Regions from separate parts of the Paenisporosarcina sp. P4_E4_2 genome, predicted to be linked through region 2. Evidence: riboswitches for the same ligand, from Rfam matches in the RefSeq annotation. Region 2 holds a riboswitch; each other region holds the start of a gene.
What was found. A riboswitch is a leader RNA that binds a small molecule or an ion and turns the genes downstream of it on or off. The one in region 2 is predicted to bind lysine.
Positions count from the first base shown of each region.

Region 1: linked by a shared signal. The riboswitch ahead of AC1DSB_RS09600 (amino acid permease) and the one ahead of AC1DSB_RS19440 (aspartate kinase) in region 2 are both predicted to bind lysine.
Region 3: linked by a shared signal. The riboswitch ahead of AC1DSB_RS04930 (transporter substrate-binding domain-containing protein) and the one ahead of AC1DSB_RS19440 (aspartate kinase) in region 2 are both predicted to bind lysine.

Region 1 covers NZ_JBFUJC010000109.1:914-8,859, reverse strand. Annotated here, with positions in the region: gene AC1DSB_RS09600 (amino acid permease) at 24-1,424, opposite strand; lysine riboswitch at 1,532-1,714, opposite strand; gene AC1DSB_RS09595 (MerR family transcriptional regulator) at 1,896-2,660, shown strand; gene asnB (asparagine synthase (glutamine-hydrolyzing)) at 2,718-4,565, opposite strand; gene AC1DSB_RS09585 (DinB family protein) at 4,709-5,191, shown strand; gene AC1DSB_RS09580 (hypothetical protein) at 5,202-5,711, opposite strand; gene AC1DSB_RS09575 (GNAT family N-acetyltransferase) at 5,795-6,199, shown strand; gene AC1DSB_RS09570 (hypothetical protein) at 6,225-6,470, shown strand; gene AC1DSB_RS09565 (hypothetical protein) at 6,506-6,703, opposite strand; gene AC1DSB_RS09560 (NAD(P)-binding domain-containing protein) at 6,722-7,946, opposite strand, start outside.
Region 2 covers NZ_JBFUJC010000531.1:7-2,116, forward strand. Annotated here, with positions in the region: partial or broken gene uvrC (excinuclease ABC subunit UvrC) at 1-1,134, shown strand, start outside; lysine riboswitch at 1,223-1,335, shown strand; partial or broken gene AC1DSB_RS19440 (aspartate kinase) at 1,331-2,110, shown strand, end outside.
Region 3 covers NZ_JBFUJC010000034.1:8,999-14,820, reverse strand. Annotated here, with positions in the region: gene AC1DSB_RS04945 (DEAD/DEAH box helicase) at 1-1,451, opposite strand, end outside; gene AC1DSB_RS04940 (amino acid ABC transporter ATP-binding protein) at 1,712-2,452, opposite strand; gene AC1DSB_RS04935 (amino acid ABC transporter permease) at 2,469-3,224, opposite strand; gene AC1DSB_RS04930 (transporter substrate-binding domain-containing protein) at 3,285-4,124, opposite strand; lysine riboswitch at 4,260-4,442, opposite strand; gene AC1DSB_RS04925 (phosphoglycolate phosphatase) at 5,108-5,443, shown strand; gene AC1DSB_RS04920 (GGDEF domain-containing response regulator) at 5,769-5,822, shown strand, end outside.

The sequences.
Region 1 (7,946 bases), on a different contig from region 2:
AGATGAAGTGGGCGTTTTGGGTATTAAATGTTGTTGTTTGCTTTTTTAACTCGACTGTAAAACAGAATCCCGCTGGCTAATAGGATTACACCAAATGTAAAAGTCTTGAGGTCGGCTGTACCTGCATAAATAACCCAAATGGAGTAAAGGGTAGCAAGAACTCCTATAATCCCATCCGTAATTCTACCTCTTCCATTTTTATATGTTTCACCAGTAAAGACCAGCTTCAACTGGAAAGCAGAAGAAATGAAATAAGGAACTAAATATGACAGCGTTGCGACGATAATGATGAAATCAAAAGCGGCTGCTATCGTATTTGATACCGTGGAGAATATGAACACCTGTGCAACTAAATTAGTGATGACTAAAGAAAAGACAGGTATCCCATTCTTATTCACTTTTGCGAATGAAGGGAGAAATAAACCTTGTTTTGCTGCCTGGTAAGGAATTTCAGCACTCAGCATAACCCAACCAATTGTGGAACCAAATAAACTGACCAGACCGATGGCGGCAAGAATTTTTCCACCGACTGGTCCCAACACAGTTGAAATGGCATCGATAAGTGGTTTATCAGAAGCGATTAGTGCTTCATGGCTTAACATTCCTAAAACTAGCGTGCTGATCCCTACATAAATGGTTAGAGCAATAAGTAGTCCAATCGTCGTTGCACGCTTAACATCGATTGGTTTTTTAGCACGAGATGCAAATACTACGGCAGATTCAACACCAACGAATGCCCAAAGAGTTGCTACTGCTGCACCATTAACTTGCCCCAAAAGACCAATAGATTGTCCAAGCTCATCATATCTCGGCGCTACAAAAGGAAGAATGTTTGCTTTTTGAAATGCAAATAGACCAATTACAATAAATAATATGAATCCAATTACTTTCGTGGCAGTGGCAACAAAATTTATCTTCCCRGYATTTTCTAGACCGTTTAGGATGATATAATGCACACCCCATAACAATAATGTACAAACTGTAAAGGTAAGTGCATTCCCCATTTTTAAAGTGAAGTTACCAATGGTAAACAGTTCAGCCTGATTAACTAAAATAGGGAAGAACGTGGACAAATAACCTGCAAAAGTGGTGATGATGGCAACATTACCAGCAACATTCCCAATCCAATATCCCCAAGAAGACATAAATCCTGACAACGTGGAAGCGTTACTGCCCGGCTTAAACAATTCCTTTGCATAAATCTGTGGACCACCAGTTAAATTAGGTTTTCTCAATGCAAGATTGCCAAACACGAGTGCAATCATCAACACTCCAAATCCCGTAATCAACCAAGCGGATAATACGCCGGCAGGGCTTGCAACTTCACTCAAAGTGCGGGGGAGCATAAAAATGCCGGATCCCACCATATTTCCAACTACTAACGCAGTTAAAATCCATAAACCTAGTTTTTTGTTCGTGTTCATAAGCATATGCTCCTTTCAGTTCATTTTCTATCTACCCAAAAAACATGATTTGTAAAATAAATGTACATAAAACGCAATCAGAAACGGTGTGCAAAAACCGAATCAGACAAAAAGATAGTTTTCATGGTCAATCACTATGACAGTTCTGCACTTATTCAGTGCCAGTCCCAGCATTAGTAATCAGAGCGACACAGTGCTTCTGCGAAAAATTCTTTCGCTTGAAATCAGCAAGTTCAGTTCTCTGACTTTCTTTCAAGTAACTATTATTTATCGCGATCTCTACCTCATCTTAAGCTGATGAGGGCTATATTTATTCACTGTACTAATATAGATACGTTTAAATGATTAGTCAATTGAAATGATTTACTATAGTAGTGTACGAAAGTTCAGCTTATTGCAAGTTTTTTAGATTTTCCAATTGACATTGACGCAACGTCAAGGTGTACGATGAAATCAAGAGGAGGTGACGAGATGGAATACACAGTTCAAAAATTAGGGAAATTGTCGGGAATCAGTTCACGCACATTGCGATACTATGACGAGATGAATCTTCTCAAGCCGGCGAGAATCAATTCATCAGGATATCGGATATATGGCCAAGCGGAAGTCAATAAGTTACAGCAAATCTTGTTTTATAGAGAACTGGGTTTGAGTCTCGAACACATCAAACAAATCGTGAACAATCYTTCATTTGATGGTGTGAAAGCCTTGAATGATCATCGTTCACAACTCCTCGACAAACGAAAGCAGCTCGATCTACTGATTGCCAACGTGGAAAAAACGATTTCTTCAACAGAAGGGAGAAGTACCATGACGAACGATGAGAAATTTGAAGGCTTCAAACAAAAAATGGTAGATGATAATGAACAACAATACGGCAAGGAAATTCGGGCGAAATATGGAGATGACACGGTCGATAAATCAAATAGCAAAGTAATGAACATGACGCAGGCACAGCATGATGAAGTAACAAAGCTTGCCAATGAAATTGCCATGACTTTAGCGGAAGCTTTCAAGACGGGAGATCCCGCAAGTGAGAAAGCCCAAAAAGCCGCTGAACTGCATAAACAATGGCTTATGTACTATTGGCCAAAGTATAGCAAGGAAGCACATGCAGGACTTGGGCAGATGTATGTGGATGATGAACGCTTTACTGCCTACTATGATAAAGAACAGCCTGGAACGGCTGCATTCTTCAATGATGCCATTCAAATTTTTACCGGTATGAAGTCATAACAAAAGAGCAGATTGAGTCAATTCGACTTCAATCTGCTCTTTCTTTCGTTGAAATAATCAATCAATCAATTGAATATTGTTATCTTTATACCAAACGTGCATTTGAGCGAGATGGGCAAGAAGCTGTGGCCCAGACATCAATTGACCAAACCATGGAACTTTGAATGCAGTTCCTTTCGACTCAACCAATTCATTCAACCGGTCACGGTCAAATAGTTCATGCAGAATCGAATTTTTGTCTATCAGAATGTCTTTCAGCCAGCCTTGGACACGGTCGGTGTAATACGGATTATGGGTTTTAGGATAAGGGCTTTTTTTGCGGTAAAGGACTTCGTCAGGTAACATGCCCTCTAATGCTTTTCGCAAGATACCTTTTTCCCGATTTCCCGCCATCTTTATTTCCCAAGGAATATTCCAGGCATATTCGACAAGCCGGTGATCTGCAAATGGTACGCGTACTTCCAAGCTTGCTCCCATACTCATACGGTCTTTACGATCAAGAAGTGTTGTCATGAACCAAACCATATTCAGATAAAACATTTCTCGCCGTTTTGCTTCAAGACTTGATTCGCCATCGAGACGAGGAGTTTCAGCAACACTCTGTTCATAGGCCTGACGTGCGTAATCTTCGAGTTTGAGTTTTTTGCGCCAATCATCTTTTAATAAGGAGACTCGCTCGGTTGTGGAGCGCATCCACGGAAAACCAGTGCCATTTAAATCATTAGCATTGTGAAACCATGGATAACCACCAAAAATTTCATCCGCACACTCTCCAGACAAACCAACTGTGAAATCCTCTTTTATTTCTCTGCAAAACCATAACAAGGAGGAGTCGACATCCGCCATACCAGGTAAATCACGGACATGCACAGCTTCAGTCAGATGATCTATTAATTGATCTTGCGTAATGATGGAAGAGTGATGCACGGTTCCGAATGTATTGACGACCTTATCAATCCAAGGTCCATCGGCATTCGGCTGAAATTCATTCGCTTTAAAAAACTTGGCATTATCTTCATAGTCAATGGAATAAGTATGAAGAGGTCCTTTTGCTTCATGTTTGTAACGATTGGCTGCTATGGCCGTAATGGCACTGGAATCAACCCCGCCTGATAAAAAGGAACAGAGTGGCACGTCTGATACAAGTTGTCGTTCGACGGCATCCGTTACGAGGAAACGAACTTTTTCTGCCGTTTCATCCACTGAATCTGTGTGATGTTCACTTTTGACGTTCCAGTAGCGCCAAATTCGAAGACCTTGGCGTGAAACGGTTAATGCGTAAGCAGGTCGCAATTCCTTCACTCCATGGAATACCCCGGAACCGGGTTTTCGGGATGGCCCCACAGCCAGCACTTCTGCTAATCCTTCGCGAGACAGTTGCGTTTTCATATCTGGATGGGCAAGAAGAGCTTTAATTTCTGAAGCGAAAAGCAAGCCCCCGCCATGTTCAGTATAAAACAGCGGTTTTACGCCTAAACGATCGCGAGCAATAAACACTTTTTGATCCTTTTCATCCCAAATGGCAAAGGCAAATATGCCATTGAAATATTCCACACACTGTTCTTTCCATTCAATGTAGGAAGTCAGTAGTACTTCTGTATCGGAGTGTCCAGAGAAGGTATAGCCTTTTCGCAGTAATTCCTTCCGAAGATCTTCCGTGTTATATAATTCTCCGTTATAGCAAAGTGTATAGCGGGTATCATGATGTACTTTCGTCATTGGCTGCCTGCCACCTATAGGATCAACAACTGTCAATCGTCGGTGCCCAAATACTGCATGTGTTTCCAACCATACATTTTCATCATCTGGTCCGCGTTTGGCCAATGTTTTTGTCATGTTTTCAACTACAGATGCTTGTGTTCGCAAGTCGCGTTCAAAGTGAACCCATCCTGTAATTCCACACATTGATTCTCATCCCTTCTAACTCAAAAACTCTTCATTTGCATCTTTCTAGCCTATGCAAAAAAAAACAATAATGCTCATACGATAGGAAATTATCGATTGATTGGCGAATTACTTATTTAAGTGGAAGAGAAAGGAGAATACAGATGAAAACATTTTTTCAGTACAACTGGATCGTAAGAGAAGAATGGTACAAATGGTGTGAAGGCGTACCTCAGGAGGAATTATTAAAAGTCCGGACAGGTGGAGTGGGGGGGATTTTGCACACATTATTCCATATTATCGATGTGGAGTGGAGCTGGATTCGTGTCTTGCAAGGCAAGCCTGATTTCCAAGAGAGTTTTGAAGAGTATCAAAGTCTGGAGCGGGTGAAGGAATTGGATGCGCTCTTTCAACAAGACGTAAGAGAGTTTGTCCATGCATGGGATAACCATATGGAAATGAACGAATTACAAGAAACCAGACAGGATGGAAGCATCGAAATTCTCACATGGGGAGAAGTGATGCGCCACACCATAGCGCACGAAATCCACCATATAGGACAGTTATCAGTTTGGTCTCGTGAGTTAGGGAAAAAACCGGTATCTGCAAATTTGATTAGAAAAGGACTCACAACTTTAAAGCCTTGAGGAGCTCATTTTACTCAGGGTTAGTTTCATGGAAGAGGAAATATTCACCTGTTCTTGGATTGAAAGTGTAGTATAAGATCTTTGCATCTTTAATAGCCGCGATAAAATAAAGTTCTTTGTTGCCGTGTGTAGGAACTTTTTTTGTATGTTTCCATCCAAAATCATCAACATTGAATTTCTCAACATTGTCTTTGTTCGGCAGCTCTACTTGTTCTTTTTGTTCAATTAACAATTGAGCATCATGAAATGTATATTGAGGATGTATGATGAAGTAGTAAATCGGTAAACCAATCAATATCCCGTATAGAAATAAAAGTACCCGATTCTTGCGTTTTTGTTGAGTAGGCTCTATCAGAAAAACGTGCAAAAAAAACGTTTGAAAAATGACCATGGTTAAAAGTGAAATGTGAATCATGTAGTCTTCCATATAAACATAATCCCTTGCCTTGAATGTATAATAAATTCCTTCAGAAATTGCTAGAAGAAATACGCCGATAGTCAGCTTTTCATTCTTAAACATCGGTTGCACCACCCTCATTAAAGCGTATAGATAAATCATACAACAATGTAAAAAATAAACATATATAAAATTGAGGTAATAACATGAAGCCTTCCATACTAATCCGCCCATACAAACCGAGTGACTATCCATTCATCAAGCAATTGAACCAGCTGGAAGGATGGAATAATCTCGTAGAAAAAGAAGAAGACACAAAAAAAGCATGGGATCATTCCAATATTGCGTATGTTGCAACAATCAATGAAGTAATAGTTGCCTATGTGAGGGGAATGACCGATCAAGCAATCACCCTTTATATTTGTGAAATCCTCGTCAGTGAACAGGTACGCGGTCAGGGAGTTGGGCAACAGTTGCTCAAGTTTGTACAAAACCAATACCCAACAACCAGAATGGAAATGTTGGCAAGCTCGACGTCACATACTTATTATGAACAACATGGCTTCAGACCTTTTTATGGATTCCGTAAAACATTACCTGAATGGAATTAACTAACTACAAAGGATGTTTTAAAAGATGAGTAATATAGATAAACGAAATCGTCTGGATGAAGAGGTTTTTAGTTATCGAGTGAGTAAAAATAATTCGGTCTTTATTGACTTTAAGGGGAAAGAAATCAAAATTGTAAAAGGCAAGGAAGCAGAGAGGTTGATTTCAAAAATTCAAGCGGCTGAATCAGATAAAGAAATCCAGTTGGCTCTTGCGAAAATCACAGGAAACTTTAAACATGGCAATGAAAAAAACAGTAAAAAGAAGGCATAGTTACCTAAATTTCAAGGTAACTATGCCAAAATTCATCACTTATTAATTACACCAGTTGCCTGTATAAATGACTGATAGGTTACTGGACCAAAGTGGTTCGGATTTCCTTTAAAGAATTTTTCGAGCATGTATTGTTGTGCACAGATAACGGAGCATTGCTTCGCTTGGATAATTAAATTCAGATAAGCGATAAAATAAGCTATTGATAAATTCCCGCCATTGTTTACAACCATTTTAAACCCTCCATATTGTTAACAACATGAACTCTTCCCTCCGGTATTTGTACTGCAAACACCTGTTTCAGGTAAATCCAGTTCCACACGTTTTGCCGCATCCTGATCACCTGTTAAGTGGGCAACAATGGAACGGACTTGTTCGTAGCCAGTGGCCATTAAAAATGTTGGCGCACGCCCGTAACTCTTCATGCCCACAAGATAAAAGTTCTTTTCTGGTTGCCGAAGTTCAGCTTCTCCGTGAGGACGAACGGTCCCGCAGCTGTGAATATTCGGGTCAATAAGTGGTGCCAAGGCAGATACACTCTCGATAGCAGAATCAATGTCGAGTCTAATTTCACGCAGGAAACTGAAATCAGGTCGAGTGCCAGTGTTTGCAATGATTTCATCGATATTATCAATTGAGTATCTCTCGTTTTTCATAGTACCATGAATGGTTAACTTGCCATTCTCTTTAGAGATTTCGTTTACCAGGAAAGGGGTATGAACGCTAATTTTGCCGCTGTCCACCAGTTGATGAATACGTGAACCTAATTGACCTCTTGCTGGAAGTGCATCCCGGGATTCTCCACCATAAACTTCCTCGACACGATTCTTACGCAAAATCCACGCGATTTCCGTTCCTTCCAATTCAGCTAATTCCAAGATTGTATTGATTGCAGAATGACCACCACCTACAACAGCCACACGTTTTTGTTCAAATTTAATACGTTCTGATTCTTTTATATTTGGAATGCCGTATGTGATATGAGGTGAAAGCAATTCTTCCCCTTTTGTCCACACGTTATCTGCATTCACAGGATTTGGTTGTGCCCAAGTACCAGTAGCATCTATGACTGCTTTTGCTTCAATTCTTTCAGTTGTGCCTTCTTCTTCGATATACAGGATGAAAGACTGTCCATCTCTGTTGGCATCTTTCATTTTGTCCATTCCCTGTTTACTGATTGCCACTACTTTTGCATTTAATTTGATGAATGGGTTAATTTGAGGCAGATTGGCTAAAGGGATTAAATAGTCTTCCACAAGATCTTTACCAAAAGGTAATCTCTTCATGACAGGTGCCTTCCAGTGGCTTTCTTCCAATAGCTTCAAAGCCACTTTGTCGATATTATATTGCCAAGGGGAAAATAATCGGACGTGACCCCATTTTAAAATATTATGTCCTACTGTGGGTCCGGCTTCGATTATCAAAAACTGTTCGTTTTTAGCTGCCAGATGCGCAGCTGCAGCCAAGCCGACTGGC
Region 2 (2,110 bases):
TACCGTGATCAAATCACACATATTGAAACGGTTATGGAAAAACAAAAAATGACGACCAATGATTTTACCGATCGTGATATTTTTGGTTATGCCATCGATAAGGGCTGGATGTGTGTGCAAGTATTCTTTGTACGCCAAGGGAAGTTAATCGAGCGAGATGTTTCATTATTCCCGTTATATCAAGATCCAGAAGATGAATTCCTGACGTTCCTCGGCCAGTTTTATGATAAACCGCATCATATCAAGCCAAAAGAAGTATATTTGCCAAGTGCGGTGGATTTGCAACTGGCAAGCCAGCTTCTTGAAGAAGTAAAAGTGGCTTCTCCGAGTCGTGGGCAGAAAAAACAAATGATTGATTTGGCGACAAAGAATGCAGAAATCGCTATCCATGAAAAATTCCAGCTCCTAGACCGACAGGAACAACGAACGATTGGTGCAGTGGAAGAACTGGGGATTGCAATGGATATTGCGCCTCCTCTTCGAATTGAGGCATTCGATAATTCACATATTTATGGATCTGATGCCGTCTCAGCAATGGTATCGTTTATTGATGGAAGACCGAATAAAAAGGACTATCGAAAATACAAAACGAAAACAGCTGCCCGTCATGATGATTACGGAGCCATGCGTGAAGTCATTCGCAGACGTTATACGCGTGTGCTGAAGGATGAATTGCCTCTTCCCGATTTAATTGTCATTGATGGTGGGAAAGGGCAAATGGAAATCGCCCGTGAAGTGATCGAAGATGAACTCGGTTTGTCTATTCCGATTGCAGGATTAGCCAAGGATGCGAAGCACCAGACATCTTCGTTGTTATATGGGGAACCCCCACAGATCATTCCCTTGAAACGAACAAGTGAAGGGTTTTATTTGCTACAACGGATTCAGGACGAAGTGCATCGATTTGCGATTACATTCCATCGGCAACAGCGTGGGAAACAGACGATTGCTTCCGCTTTGGATGGGTTTGAAGGAATCGGTCCGAAACGCAAAAAAATGTTGTTGAAGCATTTTGGTTCTGTAAAACGAATCAAAGAAGCATCCGTGGAAGAGCTGAAACAATCAGGTTTGCCATTGCAAATCGCGGAATCCATGTCTGAATATTTTCAAAATGAGTCATTGTCAAAAGAGTGAGTATATGATATTCTTGACTCACTGAAATTGAATCACTGATGTATGTTCAACAAGGAGCATCCGCTTCCTTTTGAACAAACATCGAATAAGTGGTGATAGAGGCGCGGAAATCAACAGTAGCTTTCTCGAGGATGAACAGATCCATTGAAGGAAAGTGAAAGGGAAATTCTTCTTTGGAAATAAGGGAGAGTTTACATTGAGTCGCATTGTCATGAAATTTGGTGGTACGTCCGTCGGTAACACTGAACGGATCCGTAATGTCGCAAAACGCATAATCGGTGAAACAGCAAAAGGCCATGAAATCGTAGTAGTCGTATCAGCGATGGGGAAAACGACAGATGAATTAATGAGTCTGGCTGGGGATTTATCAGCAGAACCTTCAAAACGTGAAATGGACATGTTGCTGTCAACAGGGGAACAAGTAACAATTGCTTTGTTGACAATGGCACTTCAACATATGGGGCAAGATGCGGTTTCGTTTACGGGATGGCAGGCAGGAATCGGAACGGAATCCGTTCATCGCAATGCTCGAATTGAAAATATAGATACTGTTCGTATGGAGCAGGCTTTGTCGGATGGAAAAGTGGTTGTTGTAGCCGGTTTCCAAGGGATGGATACGTATGGAGAAATTACGACACTCGGACGTGGTGGTTCGGATACGACGGCGGTTGCAATTGCAGCATCGCTAGGAGCGGACCAGTGTGATATTTACACGGATGTCGATGGCATCTATACGTCAGACCCTCGATATGTGGATGGGGCAAGAAAATTGCAGGAGCTATCCTATGACGAAATGCTGGAACTTGCTAACTTAGGAGCTGGGGTTTTGCATCCTAGGGCAGTGGAATTCGCTAAAAATTATTGCATGCCACTAAGTGTCCGTTCTAGCTTAAGTGAAGATACAGGAACCATATTATTGGAGGAACCTACTATGGAAAAAAACTTGATAGTGCGTGGTGTCGCATTCGAACCGGAA
Region 3 (5,822 bases), on a different contig from region 2:
AACTCTAAGATATCATTCTCTATGGTTTGTTCAATTGCCAAGTTGTAAATATGAACATCATGTTCCTGACCTAACCGGTGAACACGTCCGATACGCTGTTCCAATTTCATCGGATTCCAAGGTAAATCGTAGTTGATGACATGGTGGCAGAACTGCAGGTTAATCCCTTCTCCACCAGATTCAGTCGCAATCAGCACCTGTGCGTGGTCTTTAAACAATTGCTTCATCCAGTCTCGTTTACTCGCCTTGAACTTCCCATTAAAGATGACACTTGTGATTCCTTTAGAATGTAAATACCATTGTAAATACGCTTGACTGGCTCGGTATTCGGTAAATAAGATGACTTTATCATTTGCCTCGGTAATAATGTCATAAGCTTTTTCAGCTTTTGCATTGACTTCGAGCGTCACCAACTTTTGAATAATTTCTTCTATATAAAGAACCGCCTTTGAATCGGTGCATTTTTGACGCATCTCGTTTAAGGTCAAATAAGTAGCTTCCTTACTGCTGCACATTTCCTTTTGCAGTGTAATCATCGTGAATGCACTCGAAAATTCAGGCGATATATTCTTCAATTCCAAAATCATTTCGTAGACTTCTTTTTCTTGTGGGGTAAACTGAATCGGAATGGTTTGGACACGTCGGTTCGTCCATTCAATTCCTGTGTCCTGTCTTCGGTTTCTGACCATTACTTGATTCACTAATTCTTTTAAGAAATCATCATTTTCCCAGCTATGTTTACTTGCGGAAAACGCTGCTTGAAACGTCTCATAATCACCGAGATGTCCAGGTTTCAGCAAGGAGATTAAATGAAATAATTCAAATAGATTGTTTTGAATAGGCGTGGCCGTCAGTAACAAACAAAACTTCTTCTTTAAATCTTGAACAAACTCATAGTTTTTTGTTTTATGATTCTTCAATTTGTGCGCTTCATCAATGATGATTAAGTCATAGTCCTGCTCATAGATATGTTCTTTATGTGGGCTCCTTTTGGCCATATCCATGCTCATGACGACGACACTGTAATGATCTAAACCATAGTTCTTTCGATAAGCAATGGCTGGAATATAAAATTTGTGGTTCAACTCTTGCACCCATTGATTGATTAAAGAAGCTGGAGCCAATATTAACGCTTTTTTCACAAGTCCCCTGATGAGGTACTCTTTCATTATTAAACCGGCTTCAATGGTTTTGCCAAGCCCCACTTCATCTGCGAGAATTGCTTTTCCATTCATGCGTTCTATCACAGTTTCCGCGACTTCGAGTTGATGCTTCAATGGTGTCAGGTTAGGTAAATATTTAGGAGATTGAAGACCGGTAAATTCGGTAATCAAGTTCGACTTTACTACGTCATAACTCATCTTATATAGCGTCCAGTTATCCCAAGCTTCACGATTTTCCAATCGATTTATTAAGCCTTCTTTCCACTTAGACGACCTTTCAATAATCATAGATATCACCTCATACAACATTTTCTTTCTAATAAGATGTCCAAAAAAGAAATAGCTATGATTTTTATTTGAAAATAAATATAAAAGCCTCAATCAAATCGTGATTTCACATTAAGCGCAACATCAAAATTAAAAACTTATTTAATATATTCAACTATTAAAATCATAGATTTGCTGCACTTGAGAGACAATAAGAAAAGGGACATCCAGTAATCGGATATCCCTTTTTGTCATGTAATTATGATCTAGAAAAGATTAATTTACATCTTTTTTAATGTTCGTTTTAAGAATTCTTTTGTACGTTCTTGTGTTGGGTTATTGAAAATTTGCTCTGGACTTCCCACTTCACAAATAACACCCTTGTCCATAAATACGACACGGTCTGAAACTTCCTTCGCAAATTCCATCTCATGCGTGACGATTAGCATTGTAAGACCTGTTTCAGCAAGTTCCTTCATGACTTTAAGAACTTCTCCTACCATCTCAGGATCTAGTGCTGATGTTGGTTCATCAAACAGCATGACGTCTGGTTCCATTGAAAGTGCACGTGCAATTGCTACACGCTGTTTTTGACCGCCTGACAAGTGGCTTGGTTTCGCGTTGATATATCGATCCATCCCAACGACTTTCAGGTATTTCATCGCAATTTTTTCCGCTTCTTCCTTTGAGCGCTTCAAAACTTTTACTTGTCCAATGACGCAATTGTTGAGGACATTATGATTGTTGAATAAGTTGAATTGCTGGAAGACCATTCCGAGTTTTGTTCGGTAAGCATGGATATCATGCTTGTTATCCAAAATGTTTTCATTATTATAAATGATTTGTCCGCCGCTCGGTTTTTCCAATAGATTAATGCAACGCAGAAGAGTGGACTTTCCAGATCCCGAAGAACCAATGACACAGACCACTTCCCCTTTATTTACCGAGAAGTCAATGTCGCGCAATACTTCATGGGATCCAAAAGATTTGCTTAGATGCTGTATATCAATAACTGCTTCCATGTGAACTTCTCCTTTCTTATCGGTTACCGTTTTTTGCTGTACCAAGTACATTTTCCGGCATTCCGATCATGCTGTAATTTTTAGGTCCGTCAAGTTTCCGTTCCACATATCGAAGGATTAATGTGACGGTGAATGTCATGATGAAATACAGGACACAGGCAACAAAGAACGATTCAAAATACCTGAAGTTATTTCCTGCCACTGATTTCGTTTGGAAAAACAACTCGGTAACGCCAATGACGTTAAGTACAGCCGTATCTTTAATATTGATGACAAATTGATTGCCTGTTGCCGGCAAAATGTTGCGAACGACTTGCGGCAGGACGACATGGATCATTGTCTGGAAATGATTCATGCCGATTGCCTGAGATGCTTCGAATTGGCCTTTATCGACGGACACTATTCCCCCACGGACAATCTCTGCCATGTACGCTCCTGTATTGATCGATACGATGAAGATGGCCGCAGACAATACGTCCATGCTGATGCCAAATGCCAGGGCCGATCCATAAAAGATAACCATGGCTTGCACGATCATTGGCGTGCCGCGGAAAAACTCAACATACACAGATAAAATTGTATTAATAATTTTTAATAGCCATTTTTTAGCCCCTCGTTCAGGCATTGGAATCGTTTTGATGACACCAATCAGCAATCCAATGATTGCCCCAAGAATTGTCCCGATAATGGAAATCAAGAGTGTCATACCTGCTCCACGAATGAACATCGGCCAGTTATTAGATAAAATCGTCATAATCCACTCAGTACTCATTTTTGTCCTCCTAGGAAAACGTAAAACCGGCTGCTATTGCAGCCGGTATCACGTTGTTACTTATTGTGCTGCCGGTTGATTTTTAATAGCGTTATCCATGATTTCCTTACGTTCTTCATCTGAAATCTCTGCGAGTGCTTCATTGATTTTTTCTGTTAAGTCACTGCCTTTTTGTAATCCGACTGCAGTTGTCGTGTCTTCTACAGACGTCTCGAAACCATCTGTAAATTCAACCATAGCGAAGTTGTCGTTAGCTGCGGAAGCACTGATTCCTTCTGGGCGTTCCGATACATATCCATCAATCATTCCTGATTCAAGTGCTACACGCATCGCCGGGAAGTTATCCATAGCAGTCTGCTTTTTCACACCTTTGATTTGATCGATCACGGAGTAGTGGAATGTATTTAATTGTGCCGTTACTTTTGCTCCTTTGAAATCATGGATCGAAGCGGCGCCCTCATATTTCCCGCCTTTTTTAACAACCATGACCAACTCTGAAGTATAGTAGTTGTCCGAAAAATCGATTGACCCTTTGCGATCAGCTGTTGGTGACATGCCAGCAATGATGGCATCGATCTTGCCAGAAACCAATGCTGGAACAAGACCGTCCCATTCCGTTTTGACAATGACCAATTCTTTACCTAGCTTGTCAGCGATTCGTTTTGCAATTTCAACGTCATAGCCACCTGCGTATTCAGCATTTCCGTCAATTCTCACTCCGCCATTTGCATCATCCATTTGAGTCCAGTTGAATGGCGCATATCCTGCTTCCATTCCTACTATGAATGGGTCTTTCTTTTCTGATGAACCTGTTTTCTCTGAACTGCTTGTCCCACAAGCTGTTAAAAGCAAAATGGTAGAAAGGAATATCGTTAAAAATATGGCTGATTTTTTTCTCATGACTAGTTCTCCCCTTTTGTTTGATATATGTTTTAAATCGTCTTTATAGACTAAAAAGGCCAACTCCACAAAAAAAGACCTGAGATGAACTCAGGTCGCAATATGCGTAGTTGCCCTAAATCCTCTACTTTTCCCAAATGAGATAGCACACTCAATAAACCGGGATGTTTATTGAGACAGTCCTGCAGTTCTTAACTACAGACCCAGCAAGTAATACCGAGAAATATTACTCACTTCGGCGACATTTCCTTCTCCTTAGAATCAAAGCTTTCTCAAACTCCTCTAAGGACTGTTAAATATCGCGCCTCTACCTCACCATATAAGTGAGGTTGTATTCAATTGTGAATCAGTCTTTCAACAACATCCACAGTCTACAACAACATAAATTATCTGTCAACCAATCTAATAATCTAGTACTTATCCTATTTGCATTTGTTGAGTCACCATTTCTTCCATCAAAAGCCAAATGATATATATATATTTCCATTATGCTATCGTTATCACCAAAGACAGCACAGACTTTGGGAAACCCAACACAACACAAGTACGCCTATCACATCCGGATGAGGCAGTAACCTGCGATCCGTAATCGAAGAGACAATGAAAAATGATGGATGAAATAGTGGAGATCAACAAAAAAACCGTGGCATGACATCGCCAACGGTTTCATAGATAGGGGTTACTACAATAGGAAGACCCATTATTTTATTTGAATTCCTATTTCTGTATTAACTTGATTTAATTACACATTACGAGATTTTCCTGGGGAACAGCATTCGACGCAACGCCCCGACGTTCATCAACAGCATACAAATTTGTAATGTGAGTGTCACGTAATAAGATAATAGCTAACGAACCAGAATAGTATAATAAACAAGCATAAAATAAGATTTTGAGGAGTAAACGATCGTAATGAAAAGACTTGTATTAATACAAAGTGGTCATGTGAACAAAGTAAGAACGCTATTGAAAGGTGAAGGTTAATGAAGAAAAATCTATTAAAGCGCTTATTCGTATTTGGTGGAGMTATGTTACTTTTCCTAGCTGCATGGGTATATTTTATTATGGATTACGGTACACCAGATGAATTTAGTAAAGAAGCGTGGCCAGAAACCAAAGAAACAGCTAAACTAGCGACTATTGAACACTTTAAAAAAGAAAAAAATGTTGATGTTGTGATTAATAATATAAGTCATTCAGGAGAGTATGCGACATCTGAAATTTATTTAGATGGACATGTCGCTGGCGATGAACAACAGAAAATCTGTGCTATTGTAAATTCTTCTAAGGACTATCAAGTTGAAATTTGCAAAAACTAAAATTGGAAATCATCCAACCTTTTGGAGCCAAATGGAGCAGTTAGCTTTTGCTAACTGTTCTTTGTTTTTCTTCTTGCCTAATTAAAAATTCCTTTGCTTTCTTACGAACGGTGTCCTATTTACGTGATTTGATAATTTAAAATAACTACACTAAATGCATTATGTTGTTTCTTTAACTCGCTTTCCATAAACCTTGAATTTTCATGACTTATTCGATTATTTATCATCTGAAATTGTGTAGTAAGATTGCCTGACTCATACTAACATGTATTTCTATTTACCCTATTTTGTTATAATTAAGATTCAAAGTTTGGAGGTGCACAATATGGATCAACACATTCCATTAAATGAATCTAGATCTCAACCTCGGGATGAGGTG